One region of the Rhizobium sp. ERR 942 genome, then DNA from elsewhere that is predicted to be linked to it. Evidence: predicted binding sites of a transcription regulator. Region 1 holds the regulator's gene; the other holds the start of a gene.

Region 1 (15,875 bases):
TTTCGAATATCTCGGCAACGTCATCGGCGGATATATGAAGGCCGATCAGCTCGGCGGGCCGATCCGGGTTGCACAACTCTCCGGGCAAATGGCAACTCTGGGTTTTGCTGCGGTGCTCCAATTCGCCGCCATACTTTCTGTTTCAATAGGGTTATTAAATTTGATGCCCGTCCCGGTACTTGATGGCGGCCATCTGATGTTCTATGCGATTGAAGCCGTAAGGGGAAAACCTCTGGGTGCACGAGCGCAGGATATCGCTTTTCGGATTGGATTTGCGATGGTGCTATCACTCATGGTGTTTGCAACCTGGAACGATATTAGTTCCAGAATAGGCTAGTGGGGCGACGAGAGGAAAATTACGATTTATTTACGATGTTTCAAAGCCGTAGTGGCGAATGAGCCACGCTTTGAAATGAAGTAAACAGAAATTAACGTGCTCCCTTGCTTGTATGTCAAAAGCGGGTAAAACGACACACGTGGCCGGAATCGGGTTCGCTCGGGGCTGGGGACGATTGAAAAAAGGTAAGAAGTGAAATGAAGGCTGGTTCAAAATTTTTGAACGCAGTGTCGGCGGTAGCGCTGTCTGCAGGTGTTGTTGCGTCGGGCGCTGGTGTGATCACCCTTGCCTCTGCTTCTGTCGCTGAAGCAGCTGTTATTCAGCGGGTTGACGTTCGCGGTGCTGGACGCGTCGGCGAGACAGCCGTTCGGGATAATATCACGATCAAGCCCGGCAAGAGCTTCTCCGCCAGTGACATTGATGCTTCGGTGAAGCAGCTCTATGCCACCGGATATTTCTCCGATGTCCACATTACCGTTTCGGGTAGCACGCTGGTTGTATCGGTCAGCGAAAACAAGCTCATCAATGCCGTGGTCTTCAACGGCAACCGCAAGATCAAGGACGACAAGCTTCAAGGCATCGTGCAGACACATGCTGCCGGCCCGTATAACGAGGCGACCATTCAGGCTGACGTCAAGACCATCAAGGATGCCTATGCATCCATCGGTCGTAACGATGTGCAGGTGACGACGCAGACCGCCGAGGTCGCGCCAGGTCGTCTGAACGTGGCTTTCGTCATCAACGAGGGCGAGCGTACCAAGATCGACAAGATCAATTTCTCGGGCAACCAGGCCTATGGCAGCGGTCGCCTCGCTTCGGTCATCGGCACGAAGAAGAGCAACTTCCTGTCGTTCCTGACGCGCAAGGACGTCTACAGCCCCGAACGTCTGCAGGCCGACCAGGATCAGCTGCGCCAGTTCTACTACAACCACGGTTATGCCGACTTCCGTGTCGTCAGTGCCGATGCGACGTTGAACGAGCAGAGCAACGAATACACGCTGAATTTCAACGTCGACGAAGGTCCGCGTTATACTTACGGCGATATCAACGTCATCTCGACCGTCGAAGGTATCAATGCCGACGAGCTGAAAGGCCTTGTCATCACCCACAAAGGCGATGTCTACAGCGCCAAGGATATCCAGACCTCGATCGAGAACATTTCCAAGCGTGTCGCGGCTGCCGGCTATCCGTTCGCCCGCATCACGCCGCGCGGCAACCGCGATCTGTCCGGCCACACCATCGGCATCGAATATCTGGTCGACCAGGGCGAGCGCGCCTATGTCGAGCGTATCGAAATCCGCGGCAATACCCGCACGCGCGACTACGTCATCCGCCGCGAGTTCGACCTGAACGAAGGCGATGCCTTCAACCAGGAAATGATCACGCGCGCGAAGCGCCGCCTCGACGCGCTCGGCTATTTCACTAAGGTCGATATCTCGACGGCTCAGGGCAGTGCTCCGGACCGCGTCGTCGTCATCGTCAACGTCGAAGACCAGCCGACGGGCTCCTTCGGTATCGGCGCCGGTTACGCCGTTGGCAACAATGGCGGCCTGCTTCTGGAAGCTTCAGTTGAGGAAAAGAACTTCCTCGGTCGCGGTCAGTATATCCGCCTCGCCGCAGGTGCCGGTACGGAAGGTAATCGTACCTACAACATCTCGTTCACCGAGCCTTATTTCCTCGGTTATCGTCTGGCTGCCGGTTTCGATATCTTCAAGAACCAGACGTCGAGCGACGATTACTACGACTATTCGGAAGAAGGCTTCTCGCTGCGCGTCACCGCGCCGATCACCGAGAATCTGGCAACGACCCTGCGCTACAACTACAAGCGCTTGACTTACGACGGCACGAACGATTGGCAGAACAACCTTTCGGCTCCGTATCTCAACCTCGTTGAGAACGGCCCGTGGGTGCAGTCGACGGTTTCGCAGACCTTCACCTACAACACGCTTGATGATCAGAACCTTCCGCGTGAAGGTATCATCGCCAAGTTCACGCATGAATTTGCGGGCCTCGGCGGCGATTCTGACTTCTACAAGTTGAGCGGTAAGGCTCGTTACTACCAGATGATCAGCGACGAAGCCGATATCATCGGCTCGCTGACGGTGGGTGCCGGCTACGTGATGCCGACGAATGGCAAGCTGAACGTCTTCGATCAGTTCACGCTCGGCGGCCGTGAAATCCGCGGCTTCGAGAATGCTGGTATCGGTCCGCGTTCGTCGCATGGCGATCCGCTCGGTGGTACGACCTACTTCACCGCTTCGGCTGAAGCGAGCATGCCGATGCCGGGCGTTCCCCAGGATATCGGCCTGCGTATCGCAGCCTTCGCTGATGCAGGCACGCTCTACGGCAACAAGGCGAATCTCTTTGGCGATACGCTTCATAACGACAGCTCGATCCGTGCATCGCTCGGTGCCGGTCTGATCTGGTCTTCGCCGTTCGGTGTCATCCGTGTTGACTACGCCGTGCCGGTCTTGAAGGAAGATTACGACAAGACCGAGAATTTCCGGTTTGGCATCGCCAACCAGTTCTGATATCGGCAGTCCAGAACTGCGGGCTTGAACACCGTTCTGGAGCTGGTGCTTATGGAACATACTGGTTTTTTCCCGCCCCATGGTGGCGTCAGCTTGAAACAACTGGCTGAGCATCTTGGGGCGGAACTGGCTGATACGGCCTCTTCCGAGGTCGTCATCAGATCTATCGCTCCCGTCTATCGGGCAGGCGAGGGTGACGTTTGTTATATCCTTTCCCGAAAGAATCGCGCTGAGCTGGAGACCTGCAAGGCTTCAGCCATCATTTGCCTTCCGGCACTGAAGTCTTTCGTTCCCGATCACATCCCGGTACTTCTGTCGAAGAAGCCGCATACGGATTTCGCCATTGCCGGCGCGTTGCTGCATCCGCAAGCCATGCGGCCGGTTACGTTCACGGCAAGCCCGCTCGTGATTTCCTCCGCTGCGACCATCGATGCGACCGCTAAGCTGGAGGCCAATATCGGCATCGAGCCCGGTGCGATCGTCGGCCCTGGTGCGGAGATCGGCGAGGGGACCTATATCGGCCCTAATGCCCTCATCGGGCCGGGTGTCAAGATCGGGCGCAATTGCAGCATCGGCGGCGGAGCGAGCGTGCTCTGCGCCTATCTCGGCAATGGCGTCATCATCCACAATGGCACGCGCATCGGCCAGGACGGTTTTGGCTATGCGCCGGGACCGCGCGGCATGGTCAAGATCGTGCAGATCGGCCGCGTCATCATCCAGGACAATGTCGAGATCGGCGCCAATACGACGATCGATCGCGGCACCATGGACGATACCGTGATCGGCGAAGGCACGAAGATCGACAATCAGGTCCAGATCGGACATAACGTCCGCATCGGTCGCCACTGTGCTATCGTCAGCCAGGTCGGCATTGCCGGCAGCACGGTGATCGGCGATGGCGTGCAGATCGGCGGGCAGGCGGGCCTCAACGGGCATATCCACATTGGCGACGGCGTGCAGATCGGTGCCAAGAGCGGCGTGATGAACAGCATCCCGGCGGGCGAGCGCTATGCGGGTCTTCCTGCGCGGCCGCTATGGGATTTTCTAAGGGAATCGGCGGAGATCGCGAAGCGGTCAGGAGCCAGAGACAAGAAAGACGGGAGTGCGGAGCATGACTGAGGAAGCCAAGACGTCGCTGTCGTCGGCTGACATCATTGAAATTATGAAGCTTTTGCCGCATCGCTACCCCTTCTTGATGGTCGACAAGATCATCGAGATCGATAGCGATAATTCCGCGATCGGCATCAAGAACGTGACGGCGAACGAGCCGCAATTCACCGGACATTTCCCGGAATCGCCAATCATGCCGGGCGTGTTGCTCATCGAGGGAATGGCGCAGACAGCCGGCGCGATCTGCGCCCGCAAGGACGGCATCGGCGGTAACCTCGTTTACTTCATGACGATCGACAACGCCCGCTTCCGCAGGCCGGTCGTTCCGGGCGACCGTGTCGAATTCCACGTCGTCAAGCAGAAGCAGCGTGGGACCATCTGGAAGTTCCATTGCGATGCCAAGGTTGACGGTTCGCTGGTCGCCGAGGCCGATATCGGTGCGATGATCGTACGGAAGGATCAGGAACAGGCATGAGCAGCATCGCAAAGAGCGCCCGCATCCATAAGCTGGCGGTTGTCGAAGACGGCGCGGTCATCGGCGAGAATGTTGTTGTCGGCCCGTTCTGCTATGTCGGTCCCAAGGTTGTGCTGCATGACGATATTCAGTTGCTCAATAATGCCGTTGTGACCGGTCGTACGACAATCGGCAAGGGAACGAAGATCTTTCCGATGGCTGTTGTCGGTGGCGATCCGCAGAGCGTCCATCATCACGGCGAGGAAACGACGCTTGATGTCGGCGAGAACTGCACGATCCGCGAAGGCGTGACGATCAATACCGGTACGGCCGATTACGGCGGCAGGACGATTGTCGGCAACAACAACCTGTTCCTTGCCAACTCGCATGTCGCTCACGACTGCCGCGTCGGAAACAATGTCATCATGTCGAATAACGTCATGTTGGCCGGACATGTCACCATCGAAGATCGCGCCATTCTTGGCGGCGGCTGCGCGGTGCACCAGTTCACCCGTATCGGCCGCCAGGCCTTCATTGGTGGTCTTACGGCCGCCAGCTACGATGTCATCCCTTACGGCATGTTGAACGGCAATCCAGGCGTGTTGTCAGGATTGAATGTCGTCGGGATGAGCCGCGCAGGGATTGATCGTGCCGTCATCCACCGCGTTCGCCGCGCCTACAAGAGCATCTTCGAAGGCGAAGGTTCCATCCGCGACAATGCAGCGGCTATCCGCGAGGAATATGCCGATTGCAAGGAAGTGATGGAAATTCTCGATTTCATTGCTGCCGATAGCGATCGCGCGCTTTCATCGCCGAATCGCGGCAAGAGCTGAGGGTGGTTTCGGCCAGCGAAAACGGCAAGGGCAGACTGGCGATCATCGCAGGCAGCGGGCTTTTGCCGGTTTACGTCGCCGACGCCGCCCGCCAGGCCGGTGAAAATCCCGTTATCATCGCTTTGACCGACGAGGCCGATCGCGATTGGTCTGCCTTTGATCACGCCAATCTCGGCGTCGGCAATTTTGCTGGCCTCGAGGCGATGTTCCGCCGACATGGCGTCGATCGTGTCGTCATGTCGGGCGGTGTCGCACGACGCCCTTCGTGGCGGCAGGTGCATCCCACTTGGCGCGTCATCAAGGAATTGCCCTCCACCATTCGCACGCTTCTTTCGGGCGGCGACAATGCCGTCCTGCAGATGGTCATTCGCCTGATCGAAGCTGGCGGAGTTCGCGTCGTGGGTGCGCATGAAATCGCACCGGATCTCTTGGCGACGACCGGCCCGCTTGGAAAAATCTCGCCGGTGGAAGAGGATCTGCGCGATATCGCTCAAGGCGCAAAGGCGGCGGATGCACTGGGACTCCTGGATGTCGGGCAGGGCGCGGTCAGCGTCGGCGGCCGCGTTGTTGCGCTCGAAGGCGCCGAGGGTACTGATAAGATGATCGAGCGAGTTGCCGAACTGCGCGCAGCAGGACGCATCTCGACACGCCGGCGCGGCGTGCTCGTCAAGCTCTGCAAGCCGCAGCAGGATATTCGGGCCGATTTGCCATCGATCGGCGTTTCTACGGTATCGAATGCCAAGAAGGCTGGCCTAGCCGGCGTCGCAGTCGAAGCCGGCAGGGCCTTGATCCTCGACCGGCAAACGGTGATCGCCGCCGCGGACGAGGCCGGTATTTTCGTCTGCGGCATCGATCGCGGACTGAGTACGGAGGGCTTCATGTGAGCTCAGCGTCTTTAAAGCTTGCCGTCGTTGCTGGAGAAGTTTCCGGCGATCTGCTGGGCGGCGATCTCGTCGCGGCCCTGAAGCGACGCCATGATGGTCCGGTCGAGCTGGTGGGTGTCGGCGGCGAGGCGCTAGAGGCGCACGGCCTGCGCTCGCTCTTCGATTATTCCGAGCTCTCGATCATGGGCTTCATTCAGGTCATCAAACGGTTGCCGAAGCTGCTGGCCCGCATCCGGCAGACGGCGGATGCGGTTATTGCTGCAAAGCCGGACGTGCTCGTGATCATCGACAGCCCCGATTTCACGCATCGCGTTGCCAAGCGGGTGCGCAAGGCGTTACCCGATCTGCCTGTTATCGATTACGTCTGCCCCAGCGTCTGGGCGTGGAAAGAATATCGCGCACAGCAGATGCTTGCCTATGTCGACCATGTGCTGGCCGTCTTGCCGTTCGAGCCTGCTGCCATGAAGCGCCTGGGCGGTCCGGTAACCACTTATGTCGGCCACCGCCTGACGGTCGATGCCAATCTTGTGGAGACGCGACGTCAGCGCGCCTTGCGCGGTCTGGCCGGTGCCGATGTGGCGAAGACGATCCTGCTTTTGCCCGGATCGCGTGCATCGGAGATCCGGCAACTCCTTCCGGTTTTTGAGCGGGCTACCGAAGAACTTAGCCGGAGAAATGATAATGTTCGTTTTCTGCTGCCGACCGTGCCGCGGCAGGAGGCGGTGGTTCGCTCTTTGACCGCCAATTGGCAGGTCAAGCCGGATATACTCGTCGGCCAAGATGCCAAATGGAGTGCCTTTGCCAAGGCGGATGCCGCCATGGCAGCCTCCGGAACGGTGATCCTGGAGCTTGGGCTGGCGGGCGTTCCCGTAGTCTCGACCTATAAGACGGAATGGCTGGCGAAATTCGTGCTGTCGCGCATCAAGATCTGGACAGCCGCCTTGCCAAATCTCATCGCCGACTATGCCGTTCTGCCTGAGCTCATCAACGATGTTCTGCGGCCGGGCATGCTGGCTCGTTATATGGAGCGCCTGTCGAGCGACACACCGGAGCGTGCGGCGATGCTTGCTGGCTACGATCTGGTCTGGGAACGGATGCAGACGAAGGAGCCGCCTGGCGACAAGGCTGCGCAGATTGTTCTGGACGTTCTAGCCCATAAAAAAACCGGTCATCTCTGACCGGTTTTTTTGTTTCAATACCGAAGCTTAGCGCTTGGAAACAGGCACATATTCGCGCAGCGGAGCGCCGGTGTAGAGCTGGCGCGGACGGCCGATGCGCTGATGCGGATCCTCGATCATTTCGTTCCACTGAGCGATCCAGCCGACGGTGCGGGCAAGAGCGAACAGAACGGTGAACATGGTCGTGGGGAAGCCGAGAGCCTTCAGCGTGATGCCGGAATAGAAGTCGACGTTCGGATACAGCTTCTTTTCGATGAAATATTCATCGGTCAGAGCGATACGCTCCAGTTCGATCGCGATGTCGAGCAGCGGATCGTCCTTGATGCCGAGCTCGCCGAGAACCTCGTGCGCCGTCTTCTGCATGATCTTGGCGCGTGGGTCGTAGTTCTTGTAGACGCGGTGGCCGAAACCCATCAGGCGGAACGGATCGTTCTTGTCCTTGGCGCGGGCGATGAATTCCGGAATGCGGTCGACCGTGCCGATTTCGTTCAGCATGTTCAAGGCCGCTTCGTTGGCACCGCCGTGAGCCGGTCCCCAGAGGCAGGCGATGCCTGCAGCGATACAGGCAAACGGATTGGCGCCGGAAGAGCCTGCCAGACGAACCGTAGATGTGGAAGCATTCTGCTCGTGATCGGCATGCAGAATGAAGATGCGGTCCATGGCGCGGGCCAGCACCGGATTGACGACGTATTCTTCGCACGGAACCGCAAAGCACATACGCAGGAAGTTCGACGCGTAGTCGAGGTCGTTCTTTGGATAAACGAAGGGCTGGCCGATATGGTACTTGTAGGCCATGGCGGCGAGCGTCGGCATCTTGGCGATCATGCGCAGGCTTGCGACCATACGCTGATGCGGATCGGTGATATCGGTGGAGTCGTGATAGAAGGCGGAAAGCGCGCCGACACAGCCGCACATGACGGCCATCGGATGCGCGTCGCGGCGGAAGCCGGTGAAGAAGCGCGACATCTGCTCGTGCACCATCGTATGGTGGGTCACGCGATAGTCGAAGTCCTTCTTCTGCGCTGCCGTCGGCAGTTCACCGTAGAGAAGCAGGTAGCAGACTTCGAGGAAATCGCCGTGTTCGGCCAGCTGATCGATCGGATAGCCGCGGTGCAGCAGAACGCCTTCGTCGCCATCGATGTAGGTAATGCTCGACTCGCACGACGCGGTGGAGGTGAAACCAGGATCGTAAGTGAAAGTGGAGGTGTTCTTATAAAGGGCACCAATATCAATGACACTCGGGCCGATGGTTCCGGTCTTGACCGGCAGGTCCACCGTCTTTTCACCCCAAGTTAGTTTCGCGCTTTGTTCCGTCATGCTGATCCTCCAAGATTTGGCGGGATTGACGCCATAAAAAGCGCCAAAAGGTTAAGCGACTACCGACTAGCTATATGATCCCGAGCCTAATGCCAAGTTATCCTAACGCTGAATTGTGCAATGCAGTATCAACTTTTGGGCACTGCAGAAGCGCCTCTAATTATGCTAGGCGGCGAAACCGGCCCAATTGAGCCCTGTTTGCGTCGATTTTGGTTGAATTCATCGCCTGCTAACGGCAAAAATCGCGCAAAAGCTGTAGTTTTGCGTGGGGACGGCGGCGAGTGCCTAATTTGGAGGCATCCGAGCAGCGGAAAGAGGGTGGGGACGTTGCTGCGCTCTCGCAGCCTCGCCCTGTTGTTGCCACGAATATCTTGCCCGCCGAAGTGCAGCGACGGGAACGGACGCAGGACCAGACGCGGCTGACATCCCGGCTATTGCGGGTATCAAGCCGCATTCGGCTTGGCACCTTCGGATTGATCGAAGAGGAGGCGGCCCATGGTCGCGCGGTCCTGCTTGCGCCGATCTATATCGGCCTTGGTGCAATTTTCTGGTTCAAGGCTGGCAGCGATCCGCCTCCACAGGCTGTTCTTGCAGGCCTGTTGGTCTTTACCTGTGGCTTTGCGCTCATGCGGGAGGCAGGCAGGCTGTTTCGCCATCTGCTTTTTGCAGGCATGCTCCTTTGCCTGGGCATGGCGCTGGCGCAATGCGAGAGCTGGCGGGTTTCTACCGTCATGCTCGATTCGGCCGTGACCACGACCGTGACCGGTCAGATCGAACGACGGGAATCCTATGACAATGGACGCTGGCGCTACGTCGTTCGCGTCGAGGCAACGGAAAAACCTTCCATTCGCCGCGCGCCGCAGCGGGTTACGATCTTCGTGCGCAAGCAGGCGGAGCCGTTCGATCTCGGTGATCGCATCCAGGGTAGGGCGCGGTTGACGCCGCCGGCCGGACCGGCCTTGCTTGGCCTCAACGATTTCGCCTTCAGTTCCTATTTCAATGGTATCGGTGCGAACGGCTTTGCCTACGGAACGCCGAAATTATTGTCTCCGGCCGGTGATAACGCCGCCGGTGCTCTGATGGATATGGCCGATATTTGGCTCGCCGGGTTGCGTAACAGCATAGGCGACAGGATCAGGCAAACCTTGCCGGGAGATACCGGCGCCTTTGCCGCGGCGCTTGTCACCGATGAGAGACGCGCAATCTCCAAGAATACGACGGAAGCGCTGAGAATTGCCGGCCTGACCCATATCATTGCAATTTCCGGTCTGAACATGGCGTTGTCGGCCGGCATTTTCTACATCGGCCTACGCTACTTGTTCAGCCTGTTTCCCGGCGTCGCGCAGGCCTGGCCGACCAAGAAGTTCGCAGCCCTCGGCGCGCTTCTCACCGTAACGGCCTATTATCTCATCTCCGGCTTCGGTGTATCCGCCGAGCGTGCCTTCATCATGATGGCGATCATGCTCGCGGCCGTGCTTTTTGATCGACCATCCATCAGTCTGCGCAACGTCGCACTTTCTGCCATTGTCATTCTCGTACTGTCGCCGTCGCAAGTGCTCGGCCCGAGCTTCCAGATGTCTTATGCCGCAACGCTGGCGCTGGTGTCGGGCTATTCGCTATGGAAGCGGCGGCGACATCGCGAAAACATTTTGCCGCGCGTCCGTCTATTAAGTCCGCTATTGTTCGTCATGCGCTTCTTCGCAGGCGTGACGTCGACCTCGTTCATCGGCGGCGCGTCGACGGCTATCTTCTCGATCGAGCATTTTCACCGGTTGGCGACATATGGGCTCGCCGCCAATCTCGCTGCTATGCCCATCGTCTCCTTTATCGTCATGCCATTCGGCATGGCGGCGATGCTGCTCATGCCGCTCGGTCTCGACGGGCCTTTCTGGAAAGTCACCGGAGAGGGACTGGAACTCGTTATCATGATCGCAAGAACCGTAGCTGGTTGGGGAGGTGACATTACCTTCGGTCGCCAGCCGACCTGGCTGATGCCCACATTCATTATCGGCTTCCTGATCATGAGCATATTGCGGACCCGGCTTCGCCATCTGGGCCTGCTATTATCGCTCTTGTCCATGGGCTTGGCGGCATTCGGATCTGGCGTACCGAAACCCGACCTGATGATCTCCGAAGATGGCGTTCTGGTCGCGTTGCGCCAGGACGATATACTCGCGACCAATCGTGAGAAACCGCAGGCCTTCATTTTCGAACAATGGCAAAAGGCACTGGTTGCGGCGGAACATCAGCCTCCGACCATGCTCTCGGCTGACAGCCGACTTCCACAAATCGGCAAGGCAGATCGTTATAAGCGATTGAACAGTGAAGAACAGAGGGCGGTCCGCACCGCAATGGAGGAGGCCTTGGACCGTACCATGCAGGGCAGTTTCGCCTGCCAGAAAGGAGCATGGTGCGCAGCCATCCTCGAAAACGGCGCGATACTGGTTACGATCGAGAACGCAGCCTATCTACCCTCAGCCTGCAATATGGCGAATATCGTCGTAACGCCAATCCGAATGCGGCTGAACCACTGCCGTTCCGGAGCGATGCTCATAACCGGTGCGACATTGCGCAAAACCGGCTCCATCGAAATGATACTTACCGCAGACAGGCCCATTATCTCAGCCGCATTCGAGAACCCGCAGCGTCCATGGACCAGGCATCGAACCTATGATTGGCGCACTGGCAAATTCGACGCGCCAATTGCGCCAGCGTCACCCGTCGTCGACAATTCACCGGTTAGTGATAGCGACGAATAAGGCCAACGAGCTTGCCCTGAACTTTGACGCGGTCCGGCCCGAAGATGCGGGTTTCATAGGCCGGGTTTGCGGCTTCCAGCGCGATGGAGGCACCCTTGCGGCGGAAGCGCTTCAGTGTCGCTTCTTCGTCGTCGACGAGTGCAACGACGATATCGCCGGGATTGGCCGTCGTCGAATTGCGGATGATGACGGTATCGCCGTCGAAAATTCCGGCATCGATCATCGAATCCCCTCGAACTTCAAGCGCATAATGTTCGCCGGATCCGAGCATGTCGGCGGGAACGGTAATGTCGTGCGTATTGTTCTGGATGGCCGAGATCGGAACACCGGCAGCGATGCGGCCCATCACGGGCACCGACGCCGAGCCATTGTGATCGTCATTTGCCACCTTCGACGGAGCGGGCGGGGCAACGGGCTGCGGCTTTCCGAGGCTGCCCTCGATAACGCTCGGAGAAAAGCCGCGGCGCTGCTGCAGGCTCGGATTATAGGCGTCGGGAAGCTTGATGACTTCGAGCGCTCTGGCCCGGTTCGGCAGCCGGCGGATAAAGCCCCGCTCCTCCAGTGCCGTAATCAGGCGATGAATACCGGATTTCGATGCCAGATCCAGTGCATCCTTCATCTCGTCGAAAGATGGCGGAACCCCGGATTCCTTCATGCGTTCGTGAATGAAGAGAAGCAGTTCCTGCTGCTTGCGCGTCAACATCGTCTTGGAACCCCAGAATCAAGAAAAGCTGTGAAACAAATCCAGAACGGACACTATATGTTCCATATGTGTTCCGCAAGTACTTAAATTTCGGTAAAGCCTTGTGAGGTCAGTTAAATAATTACCATTTGCGAATGGATCGGCTCCGAACATCGGCGCGCTGTGTCTCCGTTAACCTGCAGAAAAATAAGAGAAATGCCGCTCTACTCGCTTCCGAGACTTTGTCGTCAGCCCGTGCGCCGAGCATTTGGATGAACGTGCCGCGCGGCTGCATGAGCCAGCCATGGCAGAGAATCAGCAATCACGTTTGCGAGATTGCCTTCGATCCATGTCGTGTGCTCCGGGTGTTCCATGCTTCCATCTTGAATTGCGCGGGGGATGGGCGCAAATCTGCTTCGGCAAGCAAACAGGAGAAGCCATGATTTCGTCTCCGCATCCGCTGGATCATCTCGTGCTGCCGACCGTCGATATCGCTCTGGCACGCGAGCGCCTCGGCAAGCTCGGTTTTACAGTGGCTCCAGATGCGCGCCATCCCTTTGGCACGCAGAATGCTTGCGTCTTCCTTGCCGATAAAACCTATTTAGAGCCTCTGGGCGTGGCATCGATGGAGCAGTGCGAAAAGAGCATCTTGGATGGCAACGTTTTCGTTGCTCGTGACCAGGCTTATCGCTTCCGGGTCGGCGAAAATGGCTTTTCGGCCGTGGTATTCGGTACGGATGACGCGGTGGCGGATGACGAGCGCTTCAAAGCAGCTGCGATTTCGGCGGGGCAGATGCTGGATTTCTCCCGTCCCATGAAGATGCCGGATGGAACGGAAACCACGGCCGGTTTTCGTCTTGCCTTCGCCGCCGATCTGCGCGCGCCGGATTTTCTCGCTTTCTGCTGTCAGCGCATCAATCCGCTGCCGGCTGACCGCAGTGTGCTCGAGCGTCACGAAAACGGCGTGACTGGTATCGCGCGGGTAGCGCTTTGCGCGCCGAAGCCGGCGGCCTATCGCGGCTTCTTCGAGGAGCTTGTCGGTGGCCCGCGCATTATGGAGCATTCCTTTGGCCTGACGATCAAGGCCGCCAATGCCGATCTGGAGATTTTGACGCCGGAAGGAATGGAGGCATTCTATGATCTACCTGTTCGCACGAATGATCCGGGGCTCAGAGCACGTGCAATCCTTTTCAAAACGCGCGATCTTTCCGTGACATCGTCGCATTTCACTGCTAACGGCGTCACCTATACGCGTAAGAACAATCGTCTATTGGCGAGGTTGGCACCCGGTCAGGGCGCATTGTTCGCCTTTGAGGAGATAATATGAGCACGAATTCGGAAGTCACCGTCGGCGAGGGTGCCTCCAAGGTCCTCTTTTCCAATACTGCAAAGCTGTCGCTGATTGCCGGCCCCTGCCAGATGGAAAGCCGCGACCATGCGTTCATGGTTGCCGGCGTCCTGAAGGAACTCTGCGGCAAGCTGGGCATCGGCCTTGTCTACAAGTCCTCCTTCGACAAGGCGAACCGCACATCGCTGTCGGGCAAGCGTGGCATCGGCCTGGAAAAGGCGCTGGAAGTCTTTGAAGACCTGAAGAAGGAATATGGCTTTCCGGTTCTGACCGATATCCATACGGAAGAGCAGTGCGCCATCGTTTCCAAGACGGTCGATATCCTGCAGATCCCTGCTTTCCTGTCGCGCCAGACCGATCTTTTGGTTGCAGCCGCCAAGACCGGCCGCGCGGTCAACGTCAAGAAAGGCCAGTTCTTGGCGCCGTGGGACATGAAGAACGTGCTTGCCAAGCTGAACGACAGCGGCAACCCGAATATTCTTCTCTGCGAGCGCGGTGCCTCCTTCGGCTACAACACGCTGGTCTCGGATATGCGCTCGCTGCCGATCATGGCGGCGATGGGCGCGCCCGTCATCTTCGATGCGACCCATTCCGTGCAGCAGCCTGGTGGGCAGGGCGGTTCGACCGGCGGCGACCGCCGCTTCGTCGAGACGCTGGCGCGCGCGGCCGTCGCCGTCGGCGTTGCCGGTCTCTTCGTGGAGACGCATGAGGATCCCGACAATGCACCGTCCGACGGCCCAAACATGGTCTATTTGAAGGATATGCCACGGCTTCTGGAGAAGCTGCTGGCCTTCGACGCCATCGCCAAGGCTTGAAACGTAGCCGGCATTCAACAGGCTGACATGAATTTACGTTACGGGCCTGCAGGAGTGCCAAATCGCGGCGCGGATCGCCATTGTAATTTCCGCGCCTTCGATTAAGACGATTTAAATCGATTTATAAACCAGCGAGCAGGAAGCTATCATGACCGCAATCACCGACATTATCGCCCGCGAGATACTCGACAGCCGTGGCAATCCGACTGTCGAGGTCGATGTCTACCTCGAAGATGGCAGCTTGGGCCGCGCGGCGGTTCCGTCGGGCGCGTCGACCGGCGCGCATGAAGCCGTCGAGCTTCGCGACGGCGGCAAGCGCTACCATGGCAAGGGTGTCGAGAAGGCCGTCGAAGCCGTCAATTCGGAAATCTTCGACGCCATCGGCGGCATGGACGCCGAAAACCAGATCCAGCTCGACAACATCATGATCGAGCTTGACGGCACGCCGAACAAGTCGCGCCTTGGTGCAAACGCTATCCTCGGCGTCTCGCTGGCCGTCGCCAAGGCTGCTGCCCAGAGCGCCAACCTGCCGCTCTACCGCTATGTCGGCGGCGCTCATGCCCGCCTGCTGCCGGTTCCGATGATGAACATCATCAACGGCGGCGCCCATGCCGATAACCCGATCGACTTCCAGGAATTCATGATCCTGCCGATCGGCGCTGACTCGATCCGCGAAGCTGTCCGCATGGGTTCGGAAGTTTTCCATGTGCTTAAGAAGGAACTGGCATCGCAGGGCCATAACACCAACGTCGGTGACGAAGGCGGTTTCGCACCCGGCCTTTCCAGCGCGCCGGCAGCTCTCGACTTCATCATGAAATCAATCGAAAAGGCCGGCTACAAGCCGGGCGACGAAATCGCTCTCGGCCTTGATTGCGCCTCGACCGAATTCTTCAAGGACGGCAAGTACGTTCTCGAAGGCGAAGGCCGCACGCTGGAATCCGGCGCCATGGCTGAATACCTCGCAGAACTCGCAGCCAAGTACCCGATTGTTTCGATCGAAGACGGCATGGCTGAAGACGACTGGGAAGGCTGGAAGACCCTGACTGACCTGATCGGCAAGAAGACCCAGCTCGTCGGCGACGACCTGTTCGTCACCAACTCCGCTCGCCTGCGCGACGGTATCCGCATGGGCGTTGCCAACTCGATCCTCGTCAAGGTCAACCAGATCGGCTCGCTGACCGAAACTCTCGACGCCGTCGAAACCGCACACAAGGCCAACTACACCGCCGTCATGTCGCACCGCTCGGGCGAAACGGAAGATTCCACGATCGCCGATCTCGCCGTTGCCACCAACTGCGGCCAGATCAAGACCGGCTCGCTGTCGCGTTCCGACCGTCTTGCCAAGTACAACCAGCTCATCCGCATCGAGGAAGCGCTCGGCCCACAGGCAAAATATGCCGGCCGCTCCATCCTTCGTGGCTGATATCTGACCTGTCGGATCCATCCGGATCCACGGCAAAATTATTACTTGGATTGAACCGCGCCTTCGGGCGCGGTTTTTTGTTGGTCCCGACTGTTAGAGTCAACGGACGGTTAATCTCTGCGGGTTAAATTAGCTCTAGGTGTTTGATTTGATGTGATCTTGTTCGAAGCGCATTGGCTTTGGGAGATCGCGTAAAGCCAGAGC
Region 2 (15,875 bases), on a different contig from region 1:
TGTACGACAATTTTGTCGAGAAGTCGGTTGCCTGGGTTTCGAACTATAAGCTCGGTAATCCCCTCGATCCTGAGACGTCGCTCGGGCCGATGGCGCATAAGCGCTTTGCCAAGGTCGTGCGTGAACAGATCGCCGATGCGGTTGCCAAGGGCGCCGAGGCGCTGGTCGATCCGAAGCTGTTCCCGGCCGATGACGGCGGCGCCTATCTTGCGCCGCAGGTCCTCGTCAATGTCGATCATTCCATGGCCTTCATGCGCGAAGAAACCTTCGGTCCAGCGGTCGGCATCATGAAGGTGAAGAGCGATGCGGAAGCGCTGGAACTGATGAACGACAGTCCCTACGGTCTGACGGCTTCGCTCTGGACCAAGGATGTCGAGCGCGCCTCACGTATCGGCCGCGAAATCGAAACCGGCACCGTCTTCATGAACCGCGCCGATTATCTCGATCCGGCTCTGTGCTGGACCGGCGTCAAGGAAACCGGCCGCGGCGGCTCGCTGTCGATCATCGGCTTCCACAATCTGACGCGCCCGAAATCCTATCATCTGAAGAAAGTAACAGCATGAGCACTATCTCAGCCAATTGGAGCTATCCGAACGCCTTCAAGCTCGGTCGTGGCCGTATCAAGGAGCTCGCGGACGCCTGCAAGAGCCTGGGCATGAAGAAGCCGCTCCTGATCACCGACCGGGGACTTGCCTCGATGGCGATCACGGCGACGGCCTTGGATATTCTGGAGGATGCAGGTCTCGGTCGCGCCATCTTCGCTGACGTCGATCCGAATCCGAACGAGAAGAACCTCGAAGCCGGCGTAAAAGCGTTTAAGGAGGGCGGCCATGATGGTGTCGTCGCCTTCGGCGGCGGTTCCGGCCTCGATCTCGGCAAGTGCGTCGCCTTCATGGTCGGCCAGAGCCGGCCGGTCTGGGATTTCGAAGACATCGGTGACTGGTGGACCCGCGCCAGCGTCGAAGGCATTGCACCGATCGTCGCCGTGCCAACGACGGCCGGCACCGGTTCGGAAGTCGGCCGCGCCAGCGTCATCACCAATTCCGCGACGCATGTGAAGAAGATCATCTTCCATCCGAAGTTCCTCCCGGGTGTCGTCATTGCCGATCCGGAGCTGACCGTCGGCATGCCGAAGATCATCACCGCCGGCACTGGCATGGATGCCTTTGCGCATTGCCTGGAAGCCTATTCCTCACCCTTCTACCATCCGATGTCGGCCGGCATCGCGCTGGAAGGCATGCGCCTGGTCAAGGAATTCCTGCCGCGCGCCTATCGTGAGGGAACAGATCTCGAAGCCCGGGCCAACATGATGAGTGCTGCCGCCATGGGCGCCGTCGCCTTCCAGAAGGGGCTCGGCGCCATCCACGCGTTGTCGCATCCGATTGGCGCCGTCTACAACACGCATCACGGCATGACCAATGCTGTCGTCATGCCAGCTGTCCTGCGCTTCAACCGCAAAGCCATCGAAGAAAAGATTGCGTGCGCCGCCGCCTATCTTGGCATTTCGGGTGGTTTCGACGGCTTCTATGATTATGTGCTGAAGCTACGCTCGGAACTCGGCGTGCCGGAAAGCCTCTCGGCTATGGGCATTGCACCTGACCGGATCGACGAACTCTCCGCCATGGCAATCGAAGATCCGAGTGCCGGCGGCAATCCGGTGCCGATGACGCTCGAAAACACGAAGGCTTTGTTCCGCGACTGCTTCTGATACGCCGCCGAACTACCTGACGCGCCGGATGAAAAATAGCGGTGCGTTTGATATTTCAAGACAAAGAAAAAGCCGCCGAGTTTTCCCGGCGGCTTTTTTGTGTAAGCATGTCTGGCAATCAGTCTACGAATTCGACGACGACGCCGGGCTTGACCATTTTCGCGAGCTCAGTCGCATCCCAATTGGTGAGACGGACACAGCCGTGGCTCTGCGACTTGCCGATCCGCGAGGGATCCGGCGTGCCGTGGATGCCATAGGTCGGTTTCGACAGGGCCATCCAGACCGTACCGACCGGGCCGTTCGGGCCAGGCGGAATGTTCAGAACCTTGTCGTTGGCGCCTTGCTGGAAATTGATCTTTGGATTGTAGGTATAGCCAGGATTGAAGGCGACGCGCTCGACTGTGACAGTGCCTGACGGCGAGGGCGTGTCGGCGGAACCAATGCTGGCCGGGTAGGCTGCGATCAGCGTGCCGTTGGCATCATAGGCGAAAACCTGCTTGCGGCCCTTATCAGCCAGGATCTTGGCAACTGTGCCGGTCTTGCCGGGGCCTGTATTGACGACCTTGATGATGCTGCCGGGCACGGTAAAATCGACGCCGGGGTTGAGCGCCTTCAGGTAGCCTTCATCCATATGAAAGCGCTCCGCCAGCATTTCGGTCGTTGACGTATAGCCGAGAGAAGGCATCTGGGACTTCGCGGCATAGTCCTCAGGGATCGAAGCGACATAGGGGCCTGCGGCGTCGGCTGCGGTGATCGTATAGTTGACGATCGGCATGCCGCCGGACATGCGCAGCTGCTCGAGGATCGCGTCGGTATTGTTGGGGTCGAGCGTTTGCCCGGTCATCTGCTGATAGGCATAGATGGCCTTGGTGACGTTTGCGCCCATCCGGCCGTCGATCGCACCAGGCGAAATACCCTGCCGCGCGAGGAAGACCTCCAGCGCGGTAATCTCCATCTTCGACTTGCCCTTGAGCGTGATGACGGGTTCGGCCGGTGCCGGCTTGTTGACGATGTCAGGTGCGCCCTGTTGCGGATCGATTGACGCGTAATCACTGCCGTTCTGGTTCGCCTGGCCTTGGTTCTTGCCTGGCAATGGCTGATTGTCGAGCGGCTGGCGCTGGATATCGCTGTCACGCGGAATGCCGCCGGTGATCACGCCACGATCCTGCTGATCGTAACCATTGTTGGGAGCGCCGTCGTAATTTCCGTAGCTGTCGGTACGATACTGACGATAGTCCTGGTAGTTGCCGTTGTTGGAAAGCTGCGTATCGCCATAGCGGCTGCCGTTATCAGCGTAGCTGTCGCTAGCGGGCGCGCGGGGATAATAGGTGCTGGCCTTCATCTCCGTGGCGACGATATTGCCATAGGCATCGATCAGAACCCGGCGGCCGCGTCCGTCGCGCGCCATGGAATATCCACCACCATAAGGATACTGATCAAGAATCCGGCCGTCGGGAGTGACGAGAACCGTGTTGCCGTTGCCGCTGCGATAATATTGCGCCTGCGCATCGGTGAGGGCGAGCGCAGATACAGCGGCAGTCGTTGCCAGGGCAAAACTCAATTTTACGAACCGGTTCACGTCTGTCGAATCCTCGGGATAGGCGTTCGGTTGACACACACATGGCAATTTTGACGCCAGTATGGAGATTTAGATTATCATGCTGAATAAAATATAAAAATTTATGTGATCAAGGCTTCAAGTTAAGATTTGATAAGCCAAATAACCGTTTATTTCAGTCGCGCGCCACCTTGGGACAGCACCTGCGCTCGGCGCCGATCAGGGAGGACTTTAGGGATGATGGATTTTTCTGCGGCCAAGGGGCCGAAATTGACGCTGGACGAGGGTTCTGTGCTGGATATCGGCGCCTGCATCATCGAGGGCAACAATCTCGCGCCCGGAAGTGCCGTTCCCGACGATGGCGATCCGCGTATCAGTCATTCCGTGGAAGGCTTCCTCTTCACCTGCGGCCCGGATCATATCCGCCATCCAGAGCCGATGTCCGGCGCCTATGAAGGCAAGCGCTATCCGCTGCATGGTTCCTTCTCGTCTCATCCAGCGAAAATTCTCTGGACCAAATTCGAGAATGGTAACGCGGAATGCCGCGCCGATATCGATGTCATCACAGCCGAACGCCGCACCGCAAGGCTGGAACGTCTTTGGCGGATCGATGGCGCAACCGGCGAAGTCTCGCTTGCCGACCGCATCGTCAATACGAGTACCGAGGCGATGCCGGTCTTTTTGATGTACCACATGAATATCGGCGGCAAATGGTTCGATAGCGGCACGCGTCTTGCCGGACAGATGCTGGAAAATGGTGGCTTTCCCTGGACCTTCGGCGAGGAGGGGGGCGATATCTTCTGCGTGCCGGCGCAGGAAAAGGGCGAGGATTGGGCAGAGATCAGCCTCGGACCCATCGCGGCCATTGGTGGGAAGACTCTGAGGGTGCGGTTCGGAACGGACACGCTGCCGTTTCTGCAGGTCTGGCGCAATCAGCGCGCGCCTGCCCATGTGCTTGGCATCGAGCCGGTTTCGCATCGGTGGGTCTCTCGCGCGGAGCTTGAGGAAGCAGGCGAATTCAATATTCTCCAGCCCGGCGAAGCCCGCAATTTCATGCTCAATTTTGCCTTCGTTTGAGAGCGCCCCGCGGTTGACGCTCGCCCTGTGGCGGCGTAGATCAAGGCCACGGTTTTAGAGAGGACATGAACCATGGATATCCGCCCGATCGACGATGAATACTCGGTATCCGGCCAGATCACCGTAGAGGATCTCGACCAGATCAAGGCTCTGGGGTTCAAGTCCATCGTTTGCCATCGCCCCGATGGCGAAAGCCCGGATCAGACGCCGTTCGGAGCCATCGAAGCCCGCGCCAAGGAACTCGGCCTGGAGATCACCCAGGTGCCTGTTGGTCCGATGGGCGTGACCGAAGAGGCAGTGCAGGGAATGGTCGATGCGCTGGACGAGTTTCCGCGCCCGATGCTTGGCTACTGCCGCTCGGGCGCACGCTCGACGGCGATCTATCAGAAGACGCATCACATTCGCGGCTGAACGGGTCCTTCCCCGGCCTTTTGATTGAGGGCAGACCCTGGGTCATGCCTTTTTACCTGCCGAAGAACAACATCAGGAGAAAACCATGAGCATCAAGCGCATCGACGTTGGCGCCCGCATGAGCGGCGCTGTCATCCATGGCAACACCGTCTATCTCGCCGGTCAGGTTGGTGAAGGCGAAAGCGTCACCGATCAGTGCAAGTCGGCACTCGCCGAAGTCGACCGCCTGCTGGGTGCTGCCGGCACCAACAAGTCGAAGATCCTGCAGACGCTCATCTACCTCTCCGACATTTCCTACTTCGCCGAAATGAACGCCGCCTGGGAAGCGTGGGTCGATCCGGCCAACACGCCGGCCCGTGCGACCAGCGAAGCCAAACTCGCTGCCCCGAAGTACAAGGTCGAATTCATCGTAACGGCAGCACTCGATTAAGTCGGGCCGGCGTATTTTTGAAAGACCGGTGGGCTCGCGCTCATCGGCCTTTTGTTTGCGCAATTTCCGTCAGGGTGCGGGAGGGCGTGATCGCTTCCGGGTCGAGTGCGATCTCGATGATGGCCGGTTTGCCGCTCGCTCGCGCCCGCTCGAAGGCCGGGCCAAACTCTTCCGTCGCTTTCACGGTTTCGCCGTGGCCCCCATAGGCGCGGGCAAGGGCCGCGAAATCAGGATTGTCGAGTGTCGTGGCGCTGACACGGCCGGGATATTCCCGCTCCTGATGCATGCGGATGGTGCCGTACATGCCATTATTGATGACCAGGGCGATCAGTGGGAGGCCGTATTGAACGGCGGTCGCAAATTCCTGGCCATGCATCATGAAACAGCCGTCGCCGGCAAAGCAGATCACTTCGCGCTCGGGAAAGAGCTGTTTCGCGGCTACCGCAGCCGGCAGGCCATAGCCCATCGAGCCGGAGGTAGGCGCCGCCTGCGTGTTGAAACGGCGGAAGCGATGGAAGCGGTGCAGCCAGGTCGCGTAGTTGCCGGCACCGTTGGTGAAGATCGCATCATCGGCCGTATTGGCTTCGATCCAATCCATGATGCGGCCCATATGGACGGCGCCGGGGCACTGTTGCGGTGTCTTCGACCAGCCGAGATAGGCCGCGTGCATGTGTTCCGTACGCTCGGCCCATGGTGTCGCGGTTGGCGCATCGAGCTCCGCGAGAGCCTCAACGAAATCCGCCGGGCTGGCACAGATCGCCAGATCCGGGCGATAGACGCGGCCGAGTTCCGAGGGGTCGGGATGGACATGGACAAGCTGCTGGCGTGGGTAGGGAATATCAATAAGCGTGTAGCCGGAAGACGGCATTTCGGAGAGGCGACCGCCGAGAAGGATCAGCAGGTCCGCTTCCTTGATTTCCCTTGCCAGCGCTGGATTGATGCCGATGCCGACATCCCCGGCATAATTGGGGTGCAGATGATCGAACAGCATCTGCCGGCGGAAGGAGCAGCCGACCGGCAGTTTGAAACGCTCGGCGAATTGCTTGATGCTGGCAACCGCTTCTTCGTTCCAGCGCGTGCCGCCGAGAATGACCATCGGTCGCTGCGCAGTCGCAAGGCGCTGGCGGAGATCGGCAAGCTGGTGGCTGCCCGGATGAGCGGCAACAGGGGCATAGGGCAGCGCTTGCGGCGCGTCGACCTCATCGCGCAGCATGTCTTCGGGCAGGGTCAGCACCACGGGACCGGGGCGACCCGATGTTGCTACAGCGAAGGCGCGGGTGACGAATTCCGGAATGCGGGCGGCATCGTCGATCTCGCCGACCCATTTGGCGAATTCGGTAAAGGCTCTCCGAAACTCCACTTCCTGAAAGGCTTCGCGTTCGCGGGCATCGCGCTGGACCTGACCGATGAACAGGATCATCGGGATCGAATCCTGCCGTGCAATATGAAGGCCGGCGGAGGCGTTTGTGGCACCTGGGCCGCGGGTGACCATGCAGATGCCGGGTTCGCCGGTCAGCCGACCCCAGGCATCTGCCATCATCGCCGCGCCGCCCTCCTGGCGGCAGACGAGCACCTTGATATCGCTGTCATGCAGGGCATCAAGCACGGCGAGAAAGCTCTCGCCCGGTACGCAGGAAATGCGCTGCACGCCATTGGCCTTCAAAGCCTCGACGATGAGTTGCCCGCCCGTTCGCTTCATGTCCCCGCCTTTCCCTCCAGTTCGGCCAATTCAGCCAGAACTTCCTCCTGATGTTCGCCGAGGCGCGGGCTCGGCCGCGCATAGGTCAGCGGCGTTTCCGACAGCACGATCGGCGTGCGGACGCTCGGAATGACAGTGCCGGTGCTATCTTCGAGATCGATCCTCAGGCCACGTGCCACAATCTGCGGGTCGGCGAACATATCCTCGATCGTGTTGATGGCGCCGGCCGGAACGGCGTTGGCCTCGCATGCTTTCAAGAGCTCCACCTTGTTCCACTTCAGCGTCTCCGCCGAGATGAAAGCCCGAACCTCGTTGCGGTTGGCGACTCGGGTCTTGTTGGTCGCATAGCGCTCGTCATCGGCATGGGTTTCCACCCCGAGAATGGCGCACAGGCGCCGGAACTGTCCATCATTGCCGACAGCAAGGATGAGATAGCCATCGGCGGTGGGCACGACTTCATAGGGTGAGATATTCGGATGAGCGTTGCCGAGCCGTACGGGCGGCTTGCCGGAGATCAGATAGTTCATGTTCTGGTTGGCGAGCACGGCCGATTGCACATCGAGCAGCGCCATGTCGATGAGTTGTCCTTCCCCTGTCTTCAGAGCGTGGATCAGGGCGGCTTCGATTGCCGAGACGGCATAGATGCCGGTAAAGATATCCGCGATCGCAACACCGGCTTTCATCGGCTGTCCGTCCGGTTCGCCTGTGATCGACATGAAGCCGGACATGCCCTGGACGATATAGTCATAGCCGGCGAGGCTGGCATAGGGTCCGGTCTGGCCGAAGCCGGTGATCGAGCAATAGACGATCCGGGGATTGATCTTCTTCAGGCTTTCATAATCCAGCCCGTACTTTACCAAGCCGCCGAGCTTGAAATTCTCGATCACCACATCTGCCGTCTTCACCAGGCGGCGCACCAGCTCTTGGCCTTCCTCGGTCTTCAGATCGGCGATCACCGAGCGCTTGCCGCGATTGGCAGAGTGATAATAGGCAGCGGAGAGATTTTCACCATCCTTGCCCTCGACGAAGGGCGGCCCCCATTGGCGGGTGTCGTCGCCGCCGTCGGGATTTTCCACCTTGATGACATCCGCGCCGAGATCGGCAAGCATCTGCCCCGCCCAGGGGCCGGCAAGCACGCGGGCAAGCTCAATGACACGAATACCGGAAAGCGGAGGTTTCTTTGTTTTCTGGTCTGTCATATCGATCCACTCGCCTACGGTGTGAATGCCGTTTCAGAGGTATCGGATACCGGCTTGGAAGCAAAGCGCCGCTCGCGCCACAGAATGTAAAGCCCCGAACCGATGATGATGACGATGCCGAGCCATTTGATCGCATCCGGGAAATTGTCGAAGACGAGCCAGCCGAAGATAGTGGCGGAGACGATCTCGAAATATTGCAGCGGCGCGAGCGTCGAGGCCGGCACGGCGCGGTAAGCGTAAACTGTGAGGATACCAGCGGCCGCCGCGGTGGCGCCGACGCCGAGCAGATAAAGCATGGCGGTCAGATCCGGTATGACCGGATCGAGGACTACCGCGCCCGTCGCCCGGCCGATGACAAGCAGGATCAGGCTGAAGCCGGTGCCCCATATGGCGGTCTGGAACTGCATCGACCAAGCATCCTCGCTGTGGGAGACGACGCGCGTGATCATCACGTAGATGGCGATGCAAAGCGCGGTGACGACGGGAAGCAGGGCGATGAAGCCGACTTCCTGAAAGCTTGGCTGGATGATCAGCATCGCGCCGAAAAAGCCGACGGCGCAAGCAGTATAGCGCCGCCAGCCGATGGTTTCCTTCAGGAAGATACTGCTGAGGATTGTCAGCATCATCGGCTCGACGAAGAAGATGGCGATGGCATCGGCGACTTCCATCACCTGCAGCGTGGTCACGAACGACACCATGGACAGCGTGAGCATGGCGGCGCGTATAGCATGAACGCCGCTGCGTCGCCACGTCCAAACGCCCCACTGCCAGCGCATCGCCATTATCGGCAACGCAAAGAGGGCTTGGAAAATGAAACGGGCGGCCGTCACTTCGCCGGGTGGGATGGTGGCTGCGGCAAGCTTGGAGAAGATATCAATGACCGGTGAGAGGATGACGGAGAGAAACATCATCGACAGGCCGAAAGTCAGCTCCGATTGCGGCAATCGGACCGAGGAGCCGCTGGAGGTGCTCATTGCAGAATTTCCTTGAGAATCAGGTCTTTGCCACCGCCGTTCTGCACCAGTCGGCAAAGCGGGAGATGGCGTCCTCGGCACCGATTTCGTTGAGCGTCTCGTGCCGCATGTCGGGATAGATCTCGGTGGTGATACGAGAGAAGCCGGCTTTTTTCAAATGCTTTGCCAGCCAGGAAATCGCTTTCGCATTGTCGGTTGCCGGATCCTTGCCGCCGCCGACGAGATGAATCGGTGTGTCGCGGCGGAGACGATCGAGATGCGCCTTCTGTGGTGCGCGGAAGGTAAGTTCGAACAGGTCGAGCCAGAGCGAGACCGAGGCATCGAAGCCGCAAAGCGGATCAGCGATATATTTGTCCACCTGCCCAGGAATACGCGAGAGCCAGTCGAAATCCGTGCGACGGTTGCTGATCGATTTACCCCAGGTGCCGAAGGTCAGTTTCGGCAGCGGCCCGCTCGGGACGTCCGATCCCTTGAACATGCGCTCCGTTTTCAGGATGAGCTGGGCGGCGCGGCCGGCGAGGCCTGGATTAAAATTGGAATTCCAGACGGTGACCGCATCGAACTTGTCCGGATGCGTGACGGCCGCGTTCAGGCTGATCAATCCACCCATGGAATGCCCGAACAGGATGATCGGCAGGCCGGGATGGGTACTTGCGGCAAGCTCGCGCATGGCGAGCACATCGGTGATCACCTGTTCGACACCATTTCTCAGGGCAAAGCGGCCGATCGGCGCGTCAGGGGCGGTGGTCTCGCCATGGCCGCGATGATCGTGGGCATAGACATGGAAGCCTTGGCCTGCCATCGCATCGGCAAAGGCCTCGTATCGGCGGGAATGCTCGGCAAGACCGTGCGATATCAGCAGGACGCCGCGAGCATCGGTTGCCGCCGGCAAATGATGGTAGGCAAGGGTTGCGCCCGTCGGACTTTTCAGGCGCTTCGTCTCGGCGAACATATATTCGTTCCTCCCCAGTTGGACGAAAGGTCATCATCCGCCCGATTGCAATGGATAGGTGGTAAAGCTCACAGAAATAAATCTTTCCGAGCGCTGCGATTCAGGATTGCGCCCGCTCGCTCAAACTGCTTATTTGTTCCTATAATGTTCTAGTTGGAGGTACGCATGAAGCAGTGGCTTCGGGTATTTACGGTTGTGCTCGTTTCGGTCGGGGCGGCGGCAAGCGCTATGGCGCAGGAGCATAGCCGTGGACGGACGCGCTTTATCCTGGCGGCAAGCTGGGAGCCGGCATTTTGTCAGACGAACCAGAAGAAGGCGGAATGCCGGAACCAATCGTCGAACAATCATGACGCGACGAATTTCTCGCTGCATGGTCTCTGGCCGATGCGGCAGGAATATTGCGATGTTTCCGAGGATCTGAAACAGGCGGATCGTGGCCGTGACTGGAAGGACCTGCCGGTGGTACAGCTTTCCCAAGACGTGAAGGTGAAGCTCGATAAGGTAATGCCGGGCACACAATCGGGCCTGGAACGGCATGAATGGATCAAGCACGGCACCTGCACGAAGCTGAGTGCAGATCAATATTTCTCCATCGCCGCAGGCCTGATCGCCGAGCTCAATACATCTGCTGTGCGCGATCTCTTCGCCCAGAATATCGGCAAGGAGCTGGATGCCGAGAGCATCAAGGCAGCCTTCGACCAGAGTTTCGGCGAGGGCGCCAATGCGCGCATCAAGATGAGCTGCCGCCGTGTCGGCGATGTCAGGATGATTTCAGAGCTGACCATCGGCCTCTCGGAGGATGCGATCGATCCGCAACAAGGCAGTGAGCCGCGGCTCGCCAAACTGATCCAAGGTGCCGGCAGCACCTCCTTCGGCTGCGATCGGGGCGTGGTGGACGCGGCCGGCTTCTGAGAAAATACGGCTTTTCTGACGCGGATAATGCCCTCGGACGAGGTTTCGCCGTTGCCCGAGGGCGGGGTTTCCCCTACATAGCGGCACAACTCGCAACGCTATTCGTCCGTGGAGCAACCCAAGCTATGGCACGTCAGTTCATTTATCATATGGCCGGTCTGAATAAGTCCTATGGCGCCAAGAAAATTCTCGAGAATATCCATCTCTCCTTCTACCCCGATGCCAAGATTGGTATTCTCGGTCCGAACGGTGCAGGTAAGTCGACCGTGCTACGCATCATGGCCGGCCTCGACAAGGAATATACCGGCGAAGCCTGGCTCGCCGAAGGCGCCACCATCGGCTATCTGCCGCAGGAGCCGCAGCTCGATCCCAACAAGACGGTTTTCGAAAACGTCATGGAAGGCGTTGCCAAGAAAACCGAAATCCTCAATCGCTACAACGAATTGATGATGAACTATTCCGACGAGACGGCGGAAGAGGGCGCCAAGCTCCAGGACATCATCGACAGCCAGAACCTCTGGGATCTGGAAAGCCAGGTGGAAATGGCCATGGATGCATTGCGCTGCCCGCCGCGCGATGCCGAAGTCACCAGCCTTTCCGGCGGTGAGCGCCGCCGTATCGCGCTTTGCCGCCTGCTTCTCTCGCAGCCGGACCTGCTGCTGCTCGACGAACCGACCAACCATCTCGACGCTGAGACCATTGCCTGGCTGGAAAAGCACCTGCGCGACTATCCGGGCGCCGTGATGATGATCACCCACGACCGCTACTTCCTCGACAATGTTACCGGCTGGATTCTCGAACTCGACCGCGGCCGCGGCATTCCATACGAAGGCAACTACTCCGCCTATCTGCAGGCCAAGGCCAAGCGCATGCTGCAGGAAGCTCGCGAAGAAGCTGGCCGCCAGAAGGCGATCAGCCGCGAACAGGAATGGATCGCCTCCAGCCCCAAGGCCCGTCAGGCCAAGTCCAAGGCGCGTATCAACGCTTACGAACAGCTGGTCGATGCTGCTGAAAATCAGCGTCCTGGCGATGCGCAGATCATCATTCCGGTCAGCGAGCGTCTCGGCCAGGTGGTGATCGAGATGGAGGGCATCACCAAGGGTTTCGAAGGCCGCACCCTGATCAACGATCTGTCGATCAAGCTGCCGCCCGGCGGCATCGTCGGCATCATCGGCCCGAACGGCGCCGGCAAGACGACCCTGTTCAAGATGATCACCGGCCAGGAAAAGCCGGATTCCGGCTCGATCCGCATCGGCGAGACGGTGCATCTCAGCTATGTCGACCAGAGCCGCGACGCGCTTGATGGCAATAAGACGGTATGGGAGGAAATCTCCGGCGGCGCCGAAATCATCAAGCTCGGCAAGTTCGACATGAACTCGCGCGCCTATTGCGGCGCCTTTAACTTCAAGGGCGGCGACCAGCAGCAGAAGGTCGGCAGTCTCTCTGGCGGTCAGCGCAACCGCGTGCACCTAGCCAAGATGCTGAAGTCCGGCGGCAACGTGCTTCTGCTCGACGAACCGACCAACGACCTCGATACGGAAACGCTGGGAGCGCTGGAAAGCGCACTCGAAAACTTCGCCGGCTGCGCCATCATCATCAGCCACGATCGCATGTTCCTCGACCGCCTGGCCACGCATATCCTGGCCTTTGAAGGTGACGGCCATGTCGAATGGTTCGAAGGCAATTTCGAAGATTACGAACAGGACAAGGTCCGCCGCCTCGGCCCCGATGCTCTCAATCCGGGCAGCCAGGCACACAAGCGTCTGACACGGTAAGTTTGCTATCTTTCCGTCATGGAGAACCCCGGCACGTCCGGGGTTTTTCTTTGTCTTGGGGCAGGACGCATATATTCCCCAGCCGACAAAAACTAACAGATTTCCGACGCCCTGCCGGCGTCTTCGGTGATTAGCCCTTGCAGAGTCCACTCAAATCACATAAAGATATCTTTATATCTTGATTGGGTGTGAAATGACGGATCTGGTTAAACTCGGCTTGGATGACGTAGTAGACGTGCTGAAGGCGGTCGGCGAGCCGACTAGGCTGCGTCTTCTGGCGCTACTGGCAGCCGGTGATCTCACAGTGACCGATCTTACCGAAATTCTCGGTCAGTCGCAGCCTCGCATTTCCCGACATCTCAAACTGCTCGGCGAAGCCGGTCTGATCGATCGTTACCAGGAGGGCGCCTGGGCCTATTTCCGCCTGAAACAGGAGGGCAAGGCCGTGACGCTCGCCCGCAGCCTTCTGCGCCATACCGCCGAAAAGGATACGGTGCTGCTGCGTGACGGGGAACGTCTCGCCTCCGTAAAGCGTATCCGCGCCGAACGCGCGCAGGCCTATTTCAGCCGGAATGCCGCCGAATGGGATGAGTTGCGTCGCCTGCATGTCGCCGACGAGGATGTCGACAAGGCGCTGATCGATCTCATCGGTCCGCAGCCGATCGACTCCTTTCTCGATCTCGGCACGGGTACGGGCCGGATGCTGCAGCTTCTGGCAGGACATTATCGCCGCGCCGTCGGCATCGATGCCAGCCGCGACATGCTGGCCGTTGCGCGCGCCAATCTCGATCGGGCCAATATCACCGCTGCCTCGGTGCGGCATGGCGATATTTTCAACCTGCCGCTCGAGCAGCAGGATTTCGATCTCATTACCATCCATCAGGTGCTGCACTTCCTTGATCAGCCGGAGGTTGCCATTAATGAGGCGGCGCGAATGCTGCGGCCCGGCGGCCGGCTTGTCATCATCGACCTCGCGCCGCATGGGCTTGAATATCTGCGTGACGAACATGCGCATCTGCGTCTCGGCTTCTCGCATCAGGCCATTTCGGATTGGCTGAAACTGGCGGGGCTGGATGTGGAGCGCGTGCAGGATCTTCATTCGGGGAGGGAAGGCGGTCAGGCGCTGACCGTGACCATCTGGCTGGCGCGCGACCCGCGGTTGCTGATTGCGTCCGACCAGGGCCACCAGTCATCCCCCATTCTTGCCGGGAGAGTTTGACATGTCTTCGAGATCAGAAAGCCATAACGCGGGTATCCGCATCTCCTTCGAGTTCTTTCCGCCGAAGTCGGAGGAGGCCGAGCAGCAACTGTGGAACACCGTTGACGAGCTCAGCGATTGGGACGTTGAGTTTGTTTCGGTTACGTATGGGGCAGGCGGTTCGACCAAAGCGCCGACGCTTTCTGCCGTGCGCAAGATGATCCATGAGACGCCGTTCACGACCGCATCGCATTTGACTTGCGTCGGTGCCACGCGTGAGGACACGCATCGGGTGATCGACGAGTTTCTGGCTACCGGCGTTCGCCGTTTCGTCGCGCTGCGCGGCGATCCGCCGGGTGGTGTCGGCGCGGCCTATCAGCCTCATCCGGGCGGCTATGCCAATGCTGCGGAACTGGTGCAGGCTTTGCGCGAGCGCGGCGATTTCGATATTTCCGTCTCTGCCTATCCTGAAAAGCATCCGGAAAGCCGGGATACGGCAGCCGATATCGATATGCTGAAGCGCAAGGCGGACAATGGTGCCGACCGGGCCCTGACGCAGTTCTTCTTCGATAATGACGCCTTCGAGCGTTATCACGATCGCGTTCGCGCCGCCGGCATCAAGATTCCCGTCGTGCCGGGCATCATGCCGATCCAGAACCTGACGCAACTCAAGCGCTTCGCCGGCGCCTGCGGCACGAATATTCCGACCTGGCTCGACGAGCGTTTTGATGGTTTGGACGAGGATGTCGAGGAGCGCGCCAAGGTCGCAGCTGATGTCGCCGCCGAGCAAATCCAGGATCTGGTGCGCCGTGGTATTCACGAGTTTCATCTTTATACAATGAACCGTTCGGCACTGGTTTCCGCCGTGCTTGAACGGCTGGGCCTTGAGCGCAAGGTGGATGCGCGGGCCGGGGCGGCCGCCTAAAGTACGTCGCGCGAACTCATGAAAAAGCGCATGTCCGGCGGGGCATGCGCTTTTCTAATGAAACAGAGGTTTTGTTAGCTTTTCGGAGTTTGGTCGTTTGCGTATTTCGCCGAAGCCGTCAGATGAAGAGCATCGTCACGACGAAAGCGAAGGCCGCACCGACCACTAGGACGTTGATGGATCGCGTTAATCCCATGTCTTCCTCCTCAGTCAGCGGTTAAATTTTATGTCGAAAATGTGTTGCTTGGAAAGAACATTCGATGCTGCGGCGCGGTATCGAATTCGTGGTGTGATTCATGAGCTTTCGGCAACATTTTGATATTGCGTTATAAATGTCGATTGCTGGCTCAATGACGGGCTGTGAATAAATATTAATATGTTGTGACTGCGGACCATCTGAATGGAGCAGGAGATCATATTTCCCGCGTTTTGACGCCGCGTTTCATCCACATGAAAAGCCGCCCATCGAGGACGAGCAGACCTGCGGCGATGAGCAGCATGCCAGCGATTTCGGTCAGCCCCATTCGCTCGCCGAGAAAGAGGAAGCCGAGCAATAACGCGCTCGGCGGCACGAGCAGAGTGACGAGGGAGGTGTTGGTGGCGCCTGCAAGTTCGATGATGCGAAAATAGAGGATGTAGGCGAAAGCAGTCGACAGCAGCGCCAGGCCGAGAATGGCTGCAATTGCCGTCACCGGCGGGGTGGCAAGCGTCCAAGGTTGGTCGATCACCAGCGCAACCGGCAGCATGATGAGCGAGGAGCCTGTCAACTGGCCCGCTGCCACAACCGGCGGCGCGATGCCCTTGAAGCGTTTGGCATAAATCGCTGCAAATCCGTAGGAGATTGCTGCCAAGATCGGCAATATGAGTGCCCAGAAGGGTACCGAGCCGCCGCTGGTAACGCTCGGTCCGAGCAACACGATCGTTCCGAGAAGGCCGGTGAGGCAGCCGACCAGCTTGGCCGATGTCAGGCGCTCATCCGTTGTCAGTTGATTGCCGATCAACACGGTCCACATCGGCGTCGTCGCGTTCAGGATGGATGCGAGCCCGGCACCCATTT

The links. Region 1 encodes LexA, which represses DNA repair genes until DNA is damaged. Its sites were predicted from a motif close to TGTTCNNNNTGTGTTCNG; they were not measured.
Region 2: FBZ97_RS04165 (ribonuclease) is a predicted target of LexA. The motif match lies at 10,143-10,160, and genes of this name have one in related genera.

What each region holds. Positions count from the first base shown of each region.
Region 1 covers NZ_VIUA01000003.1:760,500-776,374, forward strand. Annotated here, with positions in the region: gene rseP (RIP metalloprotease RseP) at 1-337, shown strand, start outside; gene bamA (outer membrane protein assembly factor BamA) at 535-2,868, shown strand; gene lpxD (UDP-3-O-(3-hydroxymyristoyl)glucosamine N-acyltransferase) at 2,920-3,987, shown strand; gene fabZ (3-hydroxyacyl-ACP dehydratase FabZ) at 3,980-4,453, shown strand; gene lpxA (acyl-ACP--UDP-N-acetylglucosamine O-acyltransferase) at 4,450-5,265, shown strand; gene FBZ97_RS16395 (LpxI family protein) at 5,268-6,149, shown strand; gene lpxB (lipid-A-disaccharide synthase) at 6,146-7,327, shown strand; gene gltA (citrate synthase) at 7,355-8,644, opposite strand; gene FBZ97_RS16410 (ComEC/Rec2 family competence protein) at 8,926-11,403, shown strand; gene lexA (transcriptional repressor LexA) at 11,384-12,106, opposite strand; gene FBZ97_RS16420 (VOC family protein) at 12,525-13,412, shown strand; gene kdsA (3-deoxy-8-phosphooctulonate synthase) at 13,409-14,248, shown strand; gene eno (phosphopyruvate hydratase) at 14,397-15,671, shown strand.
Region 2 covers NZ_VIUA01000001.1:838,195-854,069, forward strand. Annotated here, with positions in the region: gene FBZ97_RS04115 (aldehyde dehydrogenase family protein) at 1-563, shown strand, start outside; gene FBZ97_RS04120 (iron-containing alcohol dehydrogenase) at 560-1,708, shown strand; gene FBZ97_RS04125 (L,D-transpeptidase) at 1,827-3,287, opposite strand; gene FBZ97_RS04130 (DUF4432 family protein) at 3,504-4,343, shown strand; gene FBZ97_RS04135 (TIGR01244 family sulfur transferase) at 4,416-4,754, shown strand; gene FBZ97_RS04140 (RidA family protein) at 4,840-5,184, shown strand; gene FBZ97_RS04145 (thiamine pyrophosphate-binding protein) at 5,225-6,883, opposite strand; gene FBZ97_RS04150 (CaiB/BaiF CoA-transferase family protein) at 6,880-8,082, opposite strand; gene FBZ97_RS04155 (DMT family transporter) at 8,097-9,056, opposite strand; gene FBZ97_RS04160 (alpha/beta hydrolase) at 9,076-10,008, opposite strand; gene FBZ97_RS04165 (ribonuclease) at 10,174-10,920, shown strand; gene ettA (energy-dependent translational throttle protein EttA) at 11,046-12,695, shown strand; gene FBZ97_RS04175 (metalloregulator ArsR/SmtB family transcription factor) at 12,889-13,914, shown strand; gene metF (methylenetetrahydrofolate reductase [NAD(P)H]) at 13,916-14,818, shown strand; gene FBZ97_RS04185 (DMT family transporter) at 15,232-15,875, opposite strand, start outside.